DNA from 3 places in the Bacillus mesophilum genome. Region 1 is predicted to be linked to each of the others. Evidence: riboswitches for the same ligand, from Rfam matches in the RefSeq annotation. Region 1 holds a riboswitch; each other region holds the start of a gene.

What was found. Region 1 has a riboswitch for S-adenosylmethionine ahead of F7732_RS12165 (MetQ/NlpA family ABC transporter substrate-binding protein). Riboswitches for the same ligand answer to the same signal wherever they lie in the genome.
Positions count from the first base shown of each region.
Region 2: linked by a shared signal. The riboswitch ahead of metK (methionine adenosyltransferase) and the one ahead of F7732_RS12165 (MetQ/NlpA family ABC transporter substrate-binding protein) in region 1 are both predicted to bind S-adenosylmethionine.
Region 3: linked by a shared signal. The riboswitch ahead of F7732_RS18505 (alpha/beta hydrolase family protein) and the one ahead of F7732_RS12165 (MetQ/NlpA family ABC transporter substrate-binding protein) in region 1 are both predicted to bind S-adenosylmethionine.

Region 1 is NZ_WBOT01000003.1:524,814-529,437, forward strand. Features, by position in the region: gene F7732_RS12155 (mechanosensitive ion channel family protein) at 1-690, shown strand, start outside; gene F7732_RS12160 (PPC domain-containing DNA-binding protein) at 751-1,272, opposite strand; SAM riboswitch class I at 1,411-1,524, shown strand; gene F7732_RS12165 (MetQ/NlpA family ABC transporter substrate-binding protein) at 1,611-2,438, shown strand; gene F7732_RS12170 (methionine ABC transporter ATP-binding protein) at 2,571-3,584, shown strand; gene F7732_RS12175 (methionine ABC transporter permease) at 3,589-4,260, shown strand; gene F7732_RS12180 (enoyl-CoA hydratase/isomerase family protein) at 4,302-4,624, shown strand, end outside.
Region 2 is NZ_WBOT01000013.1:2,891-7,514, reverse strand. Features, by position in the region: gene asnB (asparagine synthase (glutamine-hydrolyzing)) at 1-432, opposite strand, end outside; gene metK (methionine adenosyltransferase) at 1,268-2,470, opposite strand; SAM riboswitch class I at 2,716-2,831, opposite strand; gene F7732_RS21420 (thiol-disulfide oxidoreductase DCC family protein) at 2,930-3,304, opposite strand; gene pckA (phosphoenolpyruvate carboxykinase (ATP)) at 3,521-4,624, shown strand, end outside.
Region 3 is NZ_WBOT01000007.1:96,703-101,326, forward strand. Features, by position in the region: gene F7732_RS18485 (sugar phosphate isomerase/epimerase family protein) at 1-810, shown strand, start outside; gene F7732_RS18490 (Parvovirus coat protein VP1-like protein) at 1,078-1,377, opposite strand; gene F7732_RS18495 (DinB family protein) at 1,548-2,024, shown strand; gene F7732_RS18500 (hypothetical protein) at 2,021-2,518, shown strand; gene F7732_RS18505 (alpha/beta hydrolase family protein) at 2,573-3,370, opposite strand; SAM riboswitch class I at 3,553-3,661, opposite strand; gene F7732_RS18510 (hypothetical protein) at 3,774-4,169, opposite strand; gene F7732_RS18515 (helix-turn-helix transcriptional regulator) at 4,166-4,375, opposite strand.

The DNA.
Region 1 (4,624 bases):
TCGAAAGCTATTCGAATCATAATTGTTGCGATCAGTATTACCATTATTGCACAGGAATTTGAATATGATGTAACAGGATTTATCGCTGGGCTCGGTCTGGGTGGTGTGGCAATTGCCTTTGCTGCAAAGGATGCAATCGGAAACCTGTTCGGCGGTTTTATTATAATTACTGAAAAGCCGTTTACGATCGGTGACTGGATCATGACGCCGAGTGTGGAAGGAACCGTAGAGGATATTACTTTCCGGAGTACCAAGGTCCGAACATTTGCAGATGCGATCGTAACTGTTCCGAATAATACGTTAGCAAATGAGTCGATCACCAATTGGAGTAAAATGGGGAAACGGCAAGTAAGCTTTAATATTAAAATTTCTTATGAAACACCGAAAGCCAAACTATTAAGAGTCGTGCGGCAAATGGAAGAGGTAATTAAAGGACATAGCGAAGTGCACCCTGACTCAATCCTTGTCCGCTTTGATAAATATCAGGAAAATGGCTATGAAGTTTTCATCTATTTCTTTACAAAATCAACCGCTTGGGCTGAGCATTTGCGAGTGAAAGAAGAGATTAATTTTAGATTGATCGAGATTCTCGAAAGTGAAGATGTGTCTATTGCGTTGCCAAGCAGAAAGCTGTATGCCAGCGAGCCTGATGAGGATAAGGGCAGCTTGCCGGCACCACAGGAGTCATAGGTTAAGAGAAAAGCTGCCGCGAAGGGCAGCTTTTCGTTCTATTTATAAGCTTTATTTTTATTATTTCTTACCTTTAATCTCTAAATAAACTGGCTCCGATTTCCCGTTTGCTATTGGATATAGTTGATATCCGCCTGTTTCAGGATCAAAGGTCCTCAAAACGGTCATATTCTTGATTTCCTTTAAAACGAGATCAACGGTTAACACTGTATTTTCGCCTTTAATTAAATGACCGCCAAATACGGCACCGTTCTTATCACACATGGTTCCATGTATATGGGTTTCAAATTGATCATCTCTTTGACAGACAATTCCCGTTCCATTCAAAAATTCAATTGGGCCATTCCGGCTGATAAGCTCTCCGTAGCCAGCACCGATACTTGTCTCAGGCTTTTCCACTAAGTATACATAACCAGCTTTTTTTAGACTGCCGAAACAGCTGCTGATTGTAGCATATTGCATCTGATTTGCTCTGCAGACCTCTTCAATTCCAGAAAGTAAATCTGTACCAGGCAGCAGCCGGGCAACAACCGTTTTTCCCTCAAAACCTTCAGCAAAATGAGCATGTATCGTATGAGTCATACTTTTCTTCCTCTCGCATATATTTCTAACTAGTATATATTAAGTTTTAATATTTTGAAAAAAAGATATTGACATTCGTTAATGGTTCATGTAGATTTTACCAATAAGGTTACCAAAAATTAAATATACTTGATTGATCTCTTATCAAGAGTAGCTGAGGGACTGGCCCTGTGAAGCTCGGCAACCGTTCATTCATCAGAATGAATTGGTGCTAAATCCTGCAAAACACGTTTGTGTTTTGGAAGATAAGAGAGGAAGCGTATCTTTGTATGCTTATGCCTCTCTTTCTTTTGAAAGAGAGGCATTTTTATTTTTAAAAAACATTAGGAGGAACGAATATGAAAAAATGGGCAATCATCTTATCATCAATTTTATTAACTGGGTTTTTAGCAGGCTGTGGGAGTGACAGTGCCTCTGGAGATGAGGCAGAGCCGCTTAGTGAAGAAAAACTATTAATTGGAGTTACAGCTGGGCCGCATGAACAAATCGTTGAAAAGGTTAAAGAGGTTGCAGCAGAGGATGGGTTAGAGCTTGAATTAAAAGTATTTACCGATTATGTTCTGCCTAATACATCGCTTGCAGAAGGGGACTTGGATGTAAACAGCTATCAGCACGAACCTTTTTTAAATCAATTTAATGAGGATCATAATACAGATCTAGTAAAGGTAGGAAAAACAATTTTAAATCCAATGGCCGTGTATTCAGATGAATTTGGAAGTATTGAGGATCTGCCGAATGGAGCCAAAATTGGTTTGCCAAATGATCCGACAAACGGTTCACGTGCCTTATTTATTTTAGAAGAAGCTGGTCTGATCAAACTGATTGAGGATAAAAGAGAAACTGCCACTATTTATGATTTAGAAGAGAATCCAAAAGAATTCGAGTTTATTGAACTGGATGCTGCGCAAATTCCAAAGCAATTAAGCGAGCTGGATGCTGCTGCGATAAACACAAACTTTGCCTTAGAAGCAGGCCTTAATCCGAAAGAGGATTCCATCCTCCTAGAATCATCGAATTCTCCATATGTGAACTATTTAGTTGTTCGGGCAGAAAATGAAAACGACCCTGTCCTTGAAAAGCTCAGAAATGCCTATCAGTCAGAAGAAGTGAAAAAATTTATTGAAGAGGAATTTCAAGGATCTGTTCTTCCAAGCTGGGAGGAATAATCTTTTAATCTAGATTCCTATGAAAGAAGAATGCTCGCTCCCGCTGCAAGGGACGCGGGCACCATTCTGCTATCATAATCGGTCACACATTTTTTCTATTGAATGGCTGATCAGACTTGAAGGAGGTACAGCATGATCGTATTAGAAAATGTTTCAAAAACTTTTTCAGGAAAAAAAGGAGATATTGAAGCAGTTCGGAATGCCAATATTGAAGTGAAAACAGGAGAAATTCACGGAGTCATCGGCTATAGCGGTGCTGGTAAAAGTACATTAATTCGCTGTGTAAATCTGCTCGAAAATCCAACCTCGGGCAGGGTGATTATTGGAGGAGAAGATCTCACTTCCTTATCAGAGCAGAATCTCCGTGAAAAAAGAAAGAAAATCGGCATGATTTTTCAAGGGTTCAATTTATTAAAAACGGCAACTGTCTATGATAATATTGCCATCCCTTTAAGATTAATCGGCATTCAGAAGAAAGAAGTTGACGATCGCGTAAAAAAATATTTAGAGATTGTGGGTTTAGCAGATAAAGTGAATGCTTATCCAAGTCAGTTATCTGGAGGACAAAAGCAGCGGGTCGCTATAGCCAGAGCCCTGGCTCAAGAGCCTGAGCTGCTCCTAAGCGATGAAGCAACAAGTGCGCTTGATCCGGAAACAACAGATTCCATTCTCGAGCTGCTTTTAAAAATCAATAAAGAGCTGGGCATAACCATTCTGCTCATTACACATGAAATGAACGTCATTCAAAAAATATGTGATTATGTATATGTGATGGAACAAGGCAGCATTATCGAGCAAGGAACAGCCATTGAATTGTTTTCCAATCCGCAATATCCAACGACCAAAAAGTTTTTAAACACGATCGCACAGCGCAAGCTTTCATCCTCGCTTATTCAGCAGTTAAAGCTATCGGGAAATGTGCTCAGACTTACTTTTTTAGGCGAATCGACGGGACAGCCGCTGTTGGCGCTTGTGAGTCAAAAGTTTAATGTAAAGCCCAATATACTAACCGCTAATATCATTGAATTGAAAAATGGAATTGTTGGGAATATAAGTATCCACTTGCTCGGTGAACAGCAGGATATAGCAGCTGCTCTTAGCTATTTAGAAGAGCATGGAGTAAATGTAGAGGAATTGGAGGGATAACAAAATGGATCGATTTCAGCAATTTACAGATCAGTGGCTGCCGATAATCGGCAAGGCAGTCGTAGAGACTTTTCAAATGGTCGGTGTTTCACTTTTATTTTCCATTTTAATTGGTGTGCCCCTTGGCATTCTCATTGTCCTAACAAGGCCTGGCCAATCGCTGCATAACAAATGGGTGTATGGCGGCTTAAATTTGATCATTAACATTATTCGTTCTGTGCCCTTTATTATTTTACTTTTCTTTATTCTGCCTTTTACCAAATTTATCGTCGGGACAACGATCGGAGTTCAAGGAGTTATTGTTCCGCTTGTTATTTATACAGCACCATATATTTCTAGGCTCATTGAAACAGCTTTATTGGAAGTGGATAATGGTGTGCTGGAGGCCTATAAAGCAATGGGCATCAAGACACGTCAAATTATTTGGAATGTGATGCTGCGTGAATCACGCCCTTCACTTGTCTTAGGATTGACGATTGCTACGGTCGGCTTAATTGGAGCAACCGCAATGGCTGGACTCGTTGGAGCAGGCGGTTTAGGGGACTTAGCTTATCGGTTCGGGCATCTCCGCTACGAAGTTGACGTGATGTATGCAACAGTTCTCATTTTAATCATCTTAGTGCAAACCATTCAAACCATTGGCAACAGATTGGCCGCCCGTTTGAAAAAAGATTAGTGTATTTTGCGAGATAAGAATTATAGAAAGGAGGATTAACATTGGAAGAACTCTATTGGAAAAAGGAAGAGCGGATAGCGAGTATCATTATCAACCGTCCTCATAAAAAAAATGCATTCAATTTAAAGATGTTTCAGAAGCTCTCCGTTCTGCTGGATGAGATTAAAAAGGATGATGAAGTAAAAGTACTCGTACTGTGCGGTGCAGATGAGTCTGCTTTTAGTGCCGGTGCGGATATCAGTGAATTTTTACAGAATCGGACCTCGGCAGAAAAAGCGAAACAATATAATGCCATTGCTCTGGAGACCGTTGAAAAGCTTTACCATTTTCCAAAACCAACAATTGCAGCCATACGAGGTTTAGC
Region 2 (4,624 bases), on a different contig from region 1:
AAAAGGATCACGCGCGCCATATAAACGTTCTTCCTGCTTATCCCAAATAACAAATGAAAACATGCCGCGAAGCTTTTCAACAGCCTTTTCCTTATAATAACTGAACAGCGCAATGATCACTTCCGTGTCGGAATGCGTTTCAAATGTCAGTCCCTCTTGAATTAACTCTTCACGGAGTTCTACATAGTTATAAATCTCTCCATTGAAAATAATCCAGTAGCGTTCATTCTCATATGTTAGGGGCTGATGGCCGCTTTCAATATCAATAATACTCAGTCTGCGGAAACCGAACTGAACATAATCATCGTAATAATAGCCAGAATCATCTGGACCTCTATGTGTAATCACATTGTTCATTTTAGTAAATTGTTCTTTAGCTTCATCACGGATTTGCTGTGCCTGATTATGCACGCAACCTATAAAACCACACATGTATGTAGCACCCACTTATCTTTTCAGTCTTTAAACTTTCAACACAAATACCTTCTAATACTACCACTAAATAGCTGAAAATGGCACTATCTAATGTATTAAATTCGTGTTACTTTCATTGGAAATGGAAGGAAATCAGGAAGTTGTATCATTCATAGCTTTGACGATTTACGAAAAGGATAATCATCTGCCGTTACACCTATATACATTTGACGTAAAAAGATGTGAAAATGTTTCATTAATTATGGTTTGTGGCTGCGATGACTTAATTTAGGATTTGGTCGAGTGTTAAAATGTAAAATTCGCTGGTAGAGGCCTTTTGCGCGACACTATTTTCCGGTTTCTGGATTACAGAGGGGCGTTTCTCCCTTTTGCGCGACACTATTTTCCTATTTCTAGATTATAGAGGGGTGTTTCTTCCTTTTGCGCGACATCATTTTCCTGTTTCTGGATTATACAGGCGTGTTTCTACCTTTTCCGCGACCCTTTTTCCTGTTTTTGGGTTATAGGGGTGTATTTCTCCCTTTTCCGCGACACTTTTTTCCTGTTTTTGGATTATACAGGTGTATTTCCGCCTTTTCCGCGACACCTTTTTCCTGTTTTTGGGTTATACGGGTGTATTTCTCTATCTTTACACTCTGTTTCCCTTTTTCTAGATTATAAAGACTTGCGTATCAACCTCTTACGCTCTTCTTTTTCCTTTCCTCATTTCAAAGGAAAGGCATCTCTCATCACCTTCATAGTCCTAAGCACTCTCCGAATCTCTCTCCACAATAAAAAAGCTAACCATCGGCATGTAAACCAATGATTAGCTTCTTTCGCTAATTGCTATCTGTTATGACTGAAGTGCTTCAGCACGAAGAGCGTCAGCTTTGTCAGTGCGCTCCCATGGAAGATCTAAGTCTGTACGGCCAAAGTGTCCGTATGCAGCAGTCTGCTTGTAGATTGGACGGCGCAGATCAAGCATATTAATAATGCCTGCTGGGCGCAAGTCAAAGTTGTTTCGTACAACATCAACAAGAACATCCTCAGATACCTTGCCAGTTCCAAAGGTGTCTACAGAAATGGATACAGGCTGTGCTACACCAATTGCGTATGCAAGCTGAACTTCAACTTTATCAGCTAATCCAGCTGCTACAAGGTTCTTAGCAACATAACGAGCAGCATAAGCGGCAGAACGGTCCACTTTAGTTGGATCCTTGCCAGAGAATGCGCCGCCGCCATGGCGTGCATAGCCGCCGTACGTATCAACAATAATCTTACGTCCGGTTAAGCCAGCGTCCCCTTGAGGTCCGCCGATTACGAAACGGCCAGTAGGATTAATGAAATATTTAGTGTTTTCGTCAATTAACTCACTTGGTACAACAGGGTTAATGACATATTCTTTTAAATTACGCTGAATTTGCTCTAATGTCACTTCAGGGTGGTGCTGAGTAGAAATAACAATTGTATCAATGCGAACTGGTTTGTTATTTTCGTCATACTCAACTGTTACCTGTGTTTTACCATCAGGGCGCAAGTAAGGAAGGATTTCCTCTTTGCGAACTTCTGTTAAGCGGCGTGATAATTTATGAGCCAATGAAATCGGAAGCGGCATAAGCTCCTTTGTTTCATTACAAGCAAATCCGAACATTAAACCTTGGTCTCCTGCTCCAATTGCTTCAATTTCTTCATCGCTCATCTGGCCTTCACGGGCTTCAAGAGCCTGATCAACACCCATAGCAATATCTGCTGACTGCTCATCAATTGATGTTAAAACAGAACATGTTTCAGCATCAAATCCATATTTCGCACGTGTATAGCCAATTTCTTTAACTGTTTCACGAACAATCTTTGGAATATCTACATATGTAGAAGTTGTAATTTCTCCAGCAACTAATACAAGCCCTGTTGTTACAGACGTTTCTGCAGCAACACGTGCATTTGCATCCTTTGAAAGAATAGCATCTAAAATAGCATCAGAAATCTGGTCACAAATTTTATCCGGATGACCTTCAGTTACTGATTCAGAAGTAAACAAACGGCGTTTTGTTGACATCTGGGTTCCTCCCTAACTTCAAATTGGCAAGATTATTGTATGACAATGAATCTTAAATTGATACGGAACTCATTCCCTTAGTAGTATGAAATAAACATGGCGATTTTATTATAATTGGTCGAAAATCAGCGGGTACAGAAAGTTAAATCCGCTTGATTCTGCCGCCATAAAAAAGCGTCTGACTGCAAAATAAAAAACCTTCCCACAAGTGAAAAGGTTGAAAGCAAATCAATTCGCGCCTTTCACTCTTATCGTTCAAGGACTAGATCCTTGCTTCAGGTTAGCACCTTTGCCTTATTTAAAAAATAAGCAGGTTGCTGGGTTTCATAGGGCCTGTCCCTCCACCAGCTCGGGATAAGAGAGTATCCGTTCAACTGTAAATATTAGCGCACAAGTCTAAAGGATGTCAATTTATTTTTCTAAACTAATTCTAATTCCTTATTAAACCAATCGGATTTATTACAAAGCACAGCTTCCATCATCACATTTTCGTCTGAAGAATTTATGTCTATTTTTAGCAACCATCATATAAATGGGCTTCCCAATAAGGGGCATGAGCGGGAGGTACATCAATAGACCGGGCACAAAAGCAGGCGGGCATTGTAGCATAATCAATCTTACGGCATAGAACCCCTTTAAAACTTTTCCACTGCCTGTAATCAGATGGATTTCTTTGCGCAATTCTTTTTGATTGAACCCTGTTTCCCCATTTGTTTTTTCATATTCCTGCAGAGAAACCCATTTTATTTTATCCAGCCAATCGAGCTTTTCGAAAAGACGTCTCGACTCCTTGCATAATGAACAAGTTCCATCATATAAAACGGTCATTTTCATTTTGATCAGCTCATTTCTCTGTTTTCTCTATTTTAACATTACCATTATAAGTATGTAAAAAAACATTCAGGGAGGGTTGCACATTTATTTAATTCTTTTTTCATAACACACACAAATAGTATAGACTATTCATATAAATGTGTTATACTATTTGAGAGATGTAATCACTTTCATACTTTGTACTACTAATTCTAAAAAAAGGAAGGTATTCATCAGATGAACTCTGTTAGCCTGTCGAACGGATTATCACAACTATTAAATTCCGAGCATACTCAAACTCAGCTTTCTGTCCCGCAGCTTGTTGAAAAAGTATTAAAAAGGGGCGAAGGTGTGTTAACCTCTACCGGCGCAGTTCGTGCCACTACTGGAACATATACAGGACGTTCCCCTAAAGATAAGTATATTGTTGAAGAAGCTTCAACGATTGATAAAATTGATTGGGGCCCTGTAAACCAGCCGATTTCTGAAGAAGCATTTTCCCGTTTATATGACAAAGTCCTGACTTATTTAAAAAATCAAGATGAAGTTTTTGCCTTTAAAGGATATGCAGGTGCAGATGCAAAACATCGCCTTCCCATTCAAGTAATCAATGAATACGCATGGCATAATTTGTTTGCACATCAGCTCTTTATCCGACCAGCCGCTGATGAGCTGCCGGGTCATAAGTCTGAATTTACTGTTATTTCAGCTCCAAACTTTAAAGCAGATCCTAAAATTGACGGCACAGGATCCGAAACTTTTATTATTATTTCATTTGAACGGCGCACGGTGCTGATTGGCGGAACAGAATATGCTGGAGAAATGAAAAAATCAATTTTTTCGGTTATGAATTATATACTTCCTGAAAACGGAATCCTCCCGATGCATTGCTCAGCCAATGTCGGAAGAGAAGGCGATGTTGCCTTATTTTTTGGATTATCCGGAACTGGGAAAACAACCTTATCAGCTGATAATAACCGCCGTTTAATTGGAGATGATGAGCACGGCTGGTCACCGAATGGCGTGTTTAATATTGAAGGCGGCTGCTATGCAAAATGCATTAATCTTGCAGCTGAAAAAGAGCCGCAGATTTTCAATGCCATCCGTTTTGGAGCAGTTCTTGAAAATGTTGCTCTGGACCATGAAACCAGAATAGCTGATTATGATGATAACACGCTGACAGAGAATACTAGAGCTGCCTATCAATTGCAGGCAATTAATAATATTGTTGATCCAAGTGTCGCAGGGCATCCAAATACAATTATCTTCCTGACTGCTGATGCGTTTGGCGTACTGCCTCCTATTTCTAAACTTACGAAAGAACAGGCCATGTATCATTTC
Region 3 (4,624 bases), on a different contig from region 1:
GCCCTTAATCAATTTAAACAGGATATTAATAGCCATGGTTTAATTGTCAGTGCGTTAAGCTGCCATTCGAACCACCTTCACCCGCAAAAAGCTATATCCGAACCAGCAGATATACTGCTGAACAAAACGATGGAGCTTGCAGCGGAGCTTGAGATTCCAGTAGTGAACACTTTCTCCGGCTGTCCGGGAGATCACGAGAATGCTCTCTACCCGAACTGGCCAGTAGCTCCGTGGCCTCATGATTTTCAGGAAGTGCTAAAGTGGCAATGGGAGGAGAAAATCATTCCGTATTGGAGCAAAAAGAATGAACGAGCTGTAGAGCTCGGCGTGAAAATCGGCCTCGAGCTTCACGGCGGTTTTTCTGTTCACACACCTGCGACCATGCTGAAGCTGCGGGAACATTGCGGCAGTGCAATTGGTGCTAACCTTGATCCCAGCCACATGTGGTGGCAAGGCATTGATCCTGTCGAGGCGATTAAGATTCTTGGCAGAGAAAATGCTATTTTCCACTTCCATGCCAAAGATACCATCATTGATCAGCAGAATGTGAATAGAAATGGAATAACGGATATGACTGACTACAGCAAAATGCAAAACCGCTCATGGAATTTCCGGACTGTCGGGTATGGACATGACACCAAAACGTGGGCAGACATGATTAGCGCTCTTCGTTTATACGGATATGATTATGTCGTCAGCATTGAGCATGAAGATGGGTTAATGTCCGTAGAAGAAGGCTTTTCTAAAGCAGCAGCAAACTTGAAACCGCTTTTATTCAGTGAGCCAGCAGCTGAGATGTGGTGGGCTTGATCGGAGTAAAGACCAAAAACGCCCGGAACACTCTATTCGGGGCTTTCTGGGTCTGTTTCGTCTAAATTACTGAGTTCGTCAGTTGAAAAAGCGATTATTTGAATTAAAAATAATCATTGAAAGATCTTTTTTCACCTCTTTAGAGATTAGCAGAAGATTTGATTAAAAAAAGCGGAGGCAAGCCGCTCTGGAAAGCCGATATCCGCCAAACACAAAGGGAGCTCCTCTCCCTTTTTTGGCTCTGAAGCTGGATACGATTCAAAAAGACTATTCAACCCATCGTCCGCATCTCATCGACATTCTAAATTTCATGAATCGCGATATTAATCGAGCTTTCTTTCCTTCGTCTGTACAATTGTTCAATTTTGACTCCACACATTGAATCAATACTTGATCGCATCTGCAGCTGTCTCCATATTCACTAAGACACTCATCGTGCTTCTTGCAGCAGTAATCCACATAATTGATCGGCTCTCCCGGACCGCTGCAGCCTGGACCGCAATAGCGGTAGCCACCAGACAGGCAGAAGCCAGGGCCTCTCGTCCGGCGCCTATTCTGTATTCTCATACTCTACTTCACTCCTTCCTATTATCCATACGCACCTCTACCAAAAAGGATTGGAGGAAAACCTATGAAAATAGCGGAATTTCTTAATCACCTCACTAGAAGAACCAAATACCTAGAGGATTCTCGAGTAAAAAATAGAATAGTATGTATTAAATAAAGGGGGAGTTATGATGCTGTCTTTTTTTGAGTATAACTGGCAAGTTCGAGATGAATGGCTGCATTGGTGTGAGCAGCTTTCATCAGAAGTATTGCTGCAAAAGCGAGTCGGCGGTGTCGGCAGTATTCAATATACACTGTTTCATATTATCGATGTAGAGTATAGCTGGCTGCGTGCGATCCAAAGTCAGGACGATGTGATTTTTGACTTCGACTCCTATAAAAGTTTAGAACAGCTAAAAATTCTCACTCAGCAAACATTATCTGAGAATAAGGCTTTTATGACTGGAATAGAGCCACATACATACAACCAAAAAGTTTATATTCCATGGGAAGATGAATTTTATACGGTATCTGATATTCTGCATCATTTAGTGGCGCATGAAATTCATCATATTGGGCAGCTCTCGGTTTGGGCAAGAGAGCTGGGACTTACACCAATTTCTCCCGGCTACATTGGAAGGCAGTTTTCATCTTTAAGTAAAATATGAGATCTTACAAAAAAACCACTCTGATTATCCTATTGTTAGCCTTTTTAGTATTTCCCTCTAAGATATATGCTCTTGATTGTGCAATACCAGAGCCCTTGCAGGCCATACATGACTATGAAGCTGTTTTTATCGGTAAAGTGATCAGCAGCAGTGACCTGACCAAAAATACTAAACTTGAAGTTGTACAGTCATGGAAAGGTGTAAACACGATGGAGGTTAAAATATATGAGGATAACGTTTGGGGAAACACATATAAAGCAGGAGATAAAATACTGGTTTTCGCCAATAAGGAATTCGGATTCTGGAAAGTGCCTCTTTGTGCACCCATTCAGCAGAATGTTGATGAAACAAATGAAGAATGGGACGTATTTGGGGAACCGGTAACATTGAAGCATTCCACAGGACTGCTGCCTTTATATCTGGCTGTCATGACATTCTTTCTTTATTTACTAAATAACTATTTTAAGAAAAGAAAAAAGAGCGGAAGTGATTAAAAGCCTCTTTCTCACTTACCGCTTTTCCCGCTCGTTTTCTGCGTTCTGTTCATACTAAATGACCAGCGTATGTCTCTGCCCAATCCATAACTTTGTTTCGTGAATCAGCTGTTTATATGTCGCCGCAGATGAAAACGTATGGTTGGCTCCATTGATAATTCTCTTATCACATATTCCCTGTTTACGCGTCCGAAATGCATAATAATAATTGTAGCAATGGTTCACGCTAATTTCTTCATCTGCCGAACCATGTATTAGCAGAACATCTCCATTAAATTTAGATACAAGTTTTAGCGGATGATATTTTTTTAGTGATTCTATAAACTTTTCTCGTAAATAATATCCCTGGTAATCAAATTCACCGCTCTCTTTCAATACTTCCAGTCTTTCTTCTCCTACAATAGAGGTTATATCCTTAAATGGCTGGCCAACAGCGCTCCACAACACAAGTCTTTTAATTCTCTGATCCTGTGTAGCAGTCAAGAGAGCCACTGCACCTCCAAGACTATGCCCTATAAGCACTAACTGTTCCCGGTCTATATGTTCAATCTCGAGTGAATAGTTGATGATTGATTTTGTCTGGAGAATCCAATCATCAATACAGCTTTGCCCGTAATCTCCCTCACTCTCACCGCATCCTGCATAGTCAAAGCGAACAATTACACATTCCTCCAGTGATAATTCTTGAGATGCTTTGACAAAGAGACGATTAATTCCTACCTTCGAGCCTACAAATCCGTGACAAATTACGATGACGGGATATTTTTTATTTTCTTTCCCATATAAATCTGGATAATGAATCGCTGCTGCCAGTTTTCGATCTTCCCATTGAATTGAAATATGCCTTATCATTTCTCCACCTCATTTAAAAGATATTATTCTTATCGAATTAGTCAGATTAATACTGACAAGTGTTGCTGTTAAGTAGCACACAGCGTCCTAGTTCTTTCCGGGCAGAATTCAATACTTAGCAGACACAAAAAAATCCCACCTTATGCTTTTGACAGCGTAAGATGAGATTTAATTAACCGTTCTCCTTATCTGCCAAGCAAATACGCTTGTTGGAATTGGCACAGTGCTCAAAGCTTGAGTCTGCTGCCGAGGCTTCAAAGGGCCAAATCCCTCCACCTCTCTGGATAAGATTATGAAATTATATTTATTCTAATACAATTATTGTAAATAATCAATACAAAACTGCAGCCTATTTTAAGCAAGACAATGAAAAGCGAGATGCCCAGTTCAGGGAACTACCCTATTATGCTCTTTTGACTATAAATGATCCAATGGCAAGAACCATAAACAAAAACAGTAAATAGAGGCTGATTGCTCCAAGTTCTATTGTTTCATGCCCTAACCCAACTAGTACAATCACAACAGCCATGCTGCCAATCAAGACAAAGTATAGAGCAATTGCATAAAAATTCTTCATGTTATTCCATGTTCTTTCATCCACATCAGGTACATGATCTCTTTTTTTTATTTCACGAATCTTAGCGGCCGCAGCCACAAGTCCAACACCTGCTACTGTTCCGCCTATACCGGCAGCAACGGCGCTCCATGCCAAGTCTGGAATCATCCATTTGGCAATCAGAATACCTGCACCCATACATACAACAATAAACCCCAATGCTAAATACTGCAGATTTTTCATTTAGTATCTTCCTCCAATGTAAATAATTCTTCGATTGGCACATCGAAATATTTAATCATTTTAAGAGCAAGCTCAAGGCTAGGATTATATTTATGCTTTTCAACTGCATTGATCGTCTGCCTCGTAATTTGCAATGCCTCTGCCATCTCAACTTGGCTAATTCCTTTCGCGAGTCTGATTTCCTTAATTCGATTGGTAACCTTCAAATGATTCCCCGCCATCCATGTAAAGATATCTTTACACAGAGTATAACATGTTCCAAAAGAAAAAGTAAAGATATCTTTACACTACAGAAAATTAATTATGATTCTTTTGAAACAGATTCTCTTTTCTTATTTAAAGATTTAACTCAGAAAAAAATTAGAAAATCCAGAAACTACAATCATAAACCAAGGGAATTGTAACAATATCTTAGTTGATATATGGACATTTTATATTTGGATCGGAACAGCAAT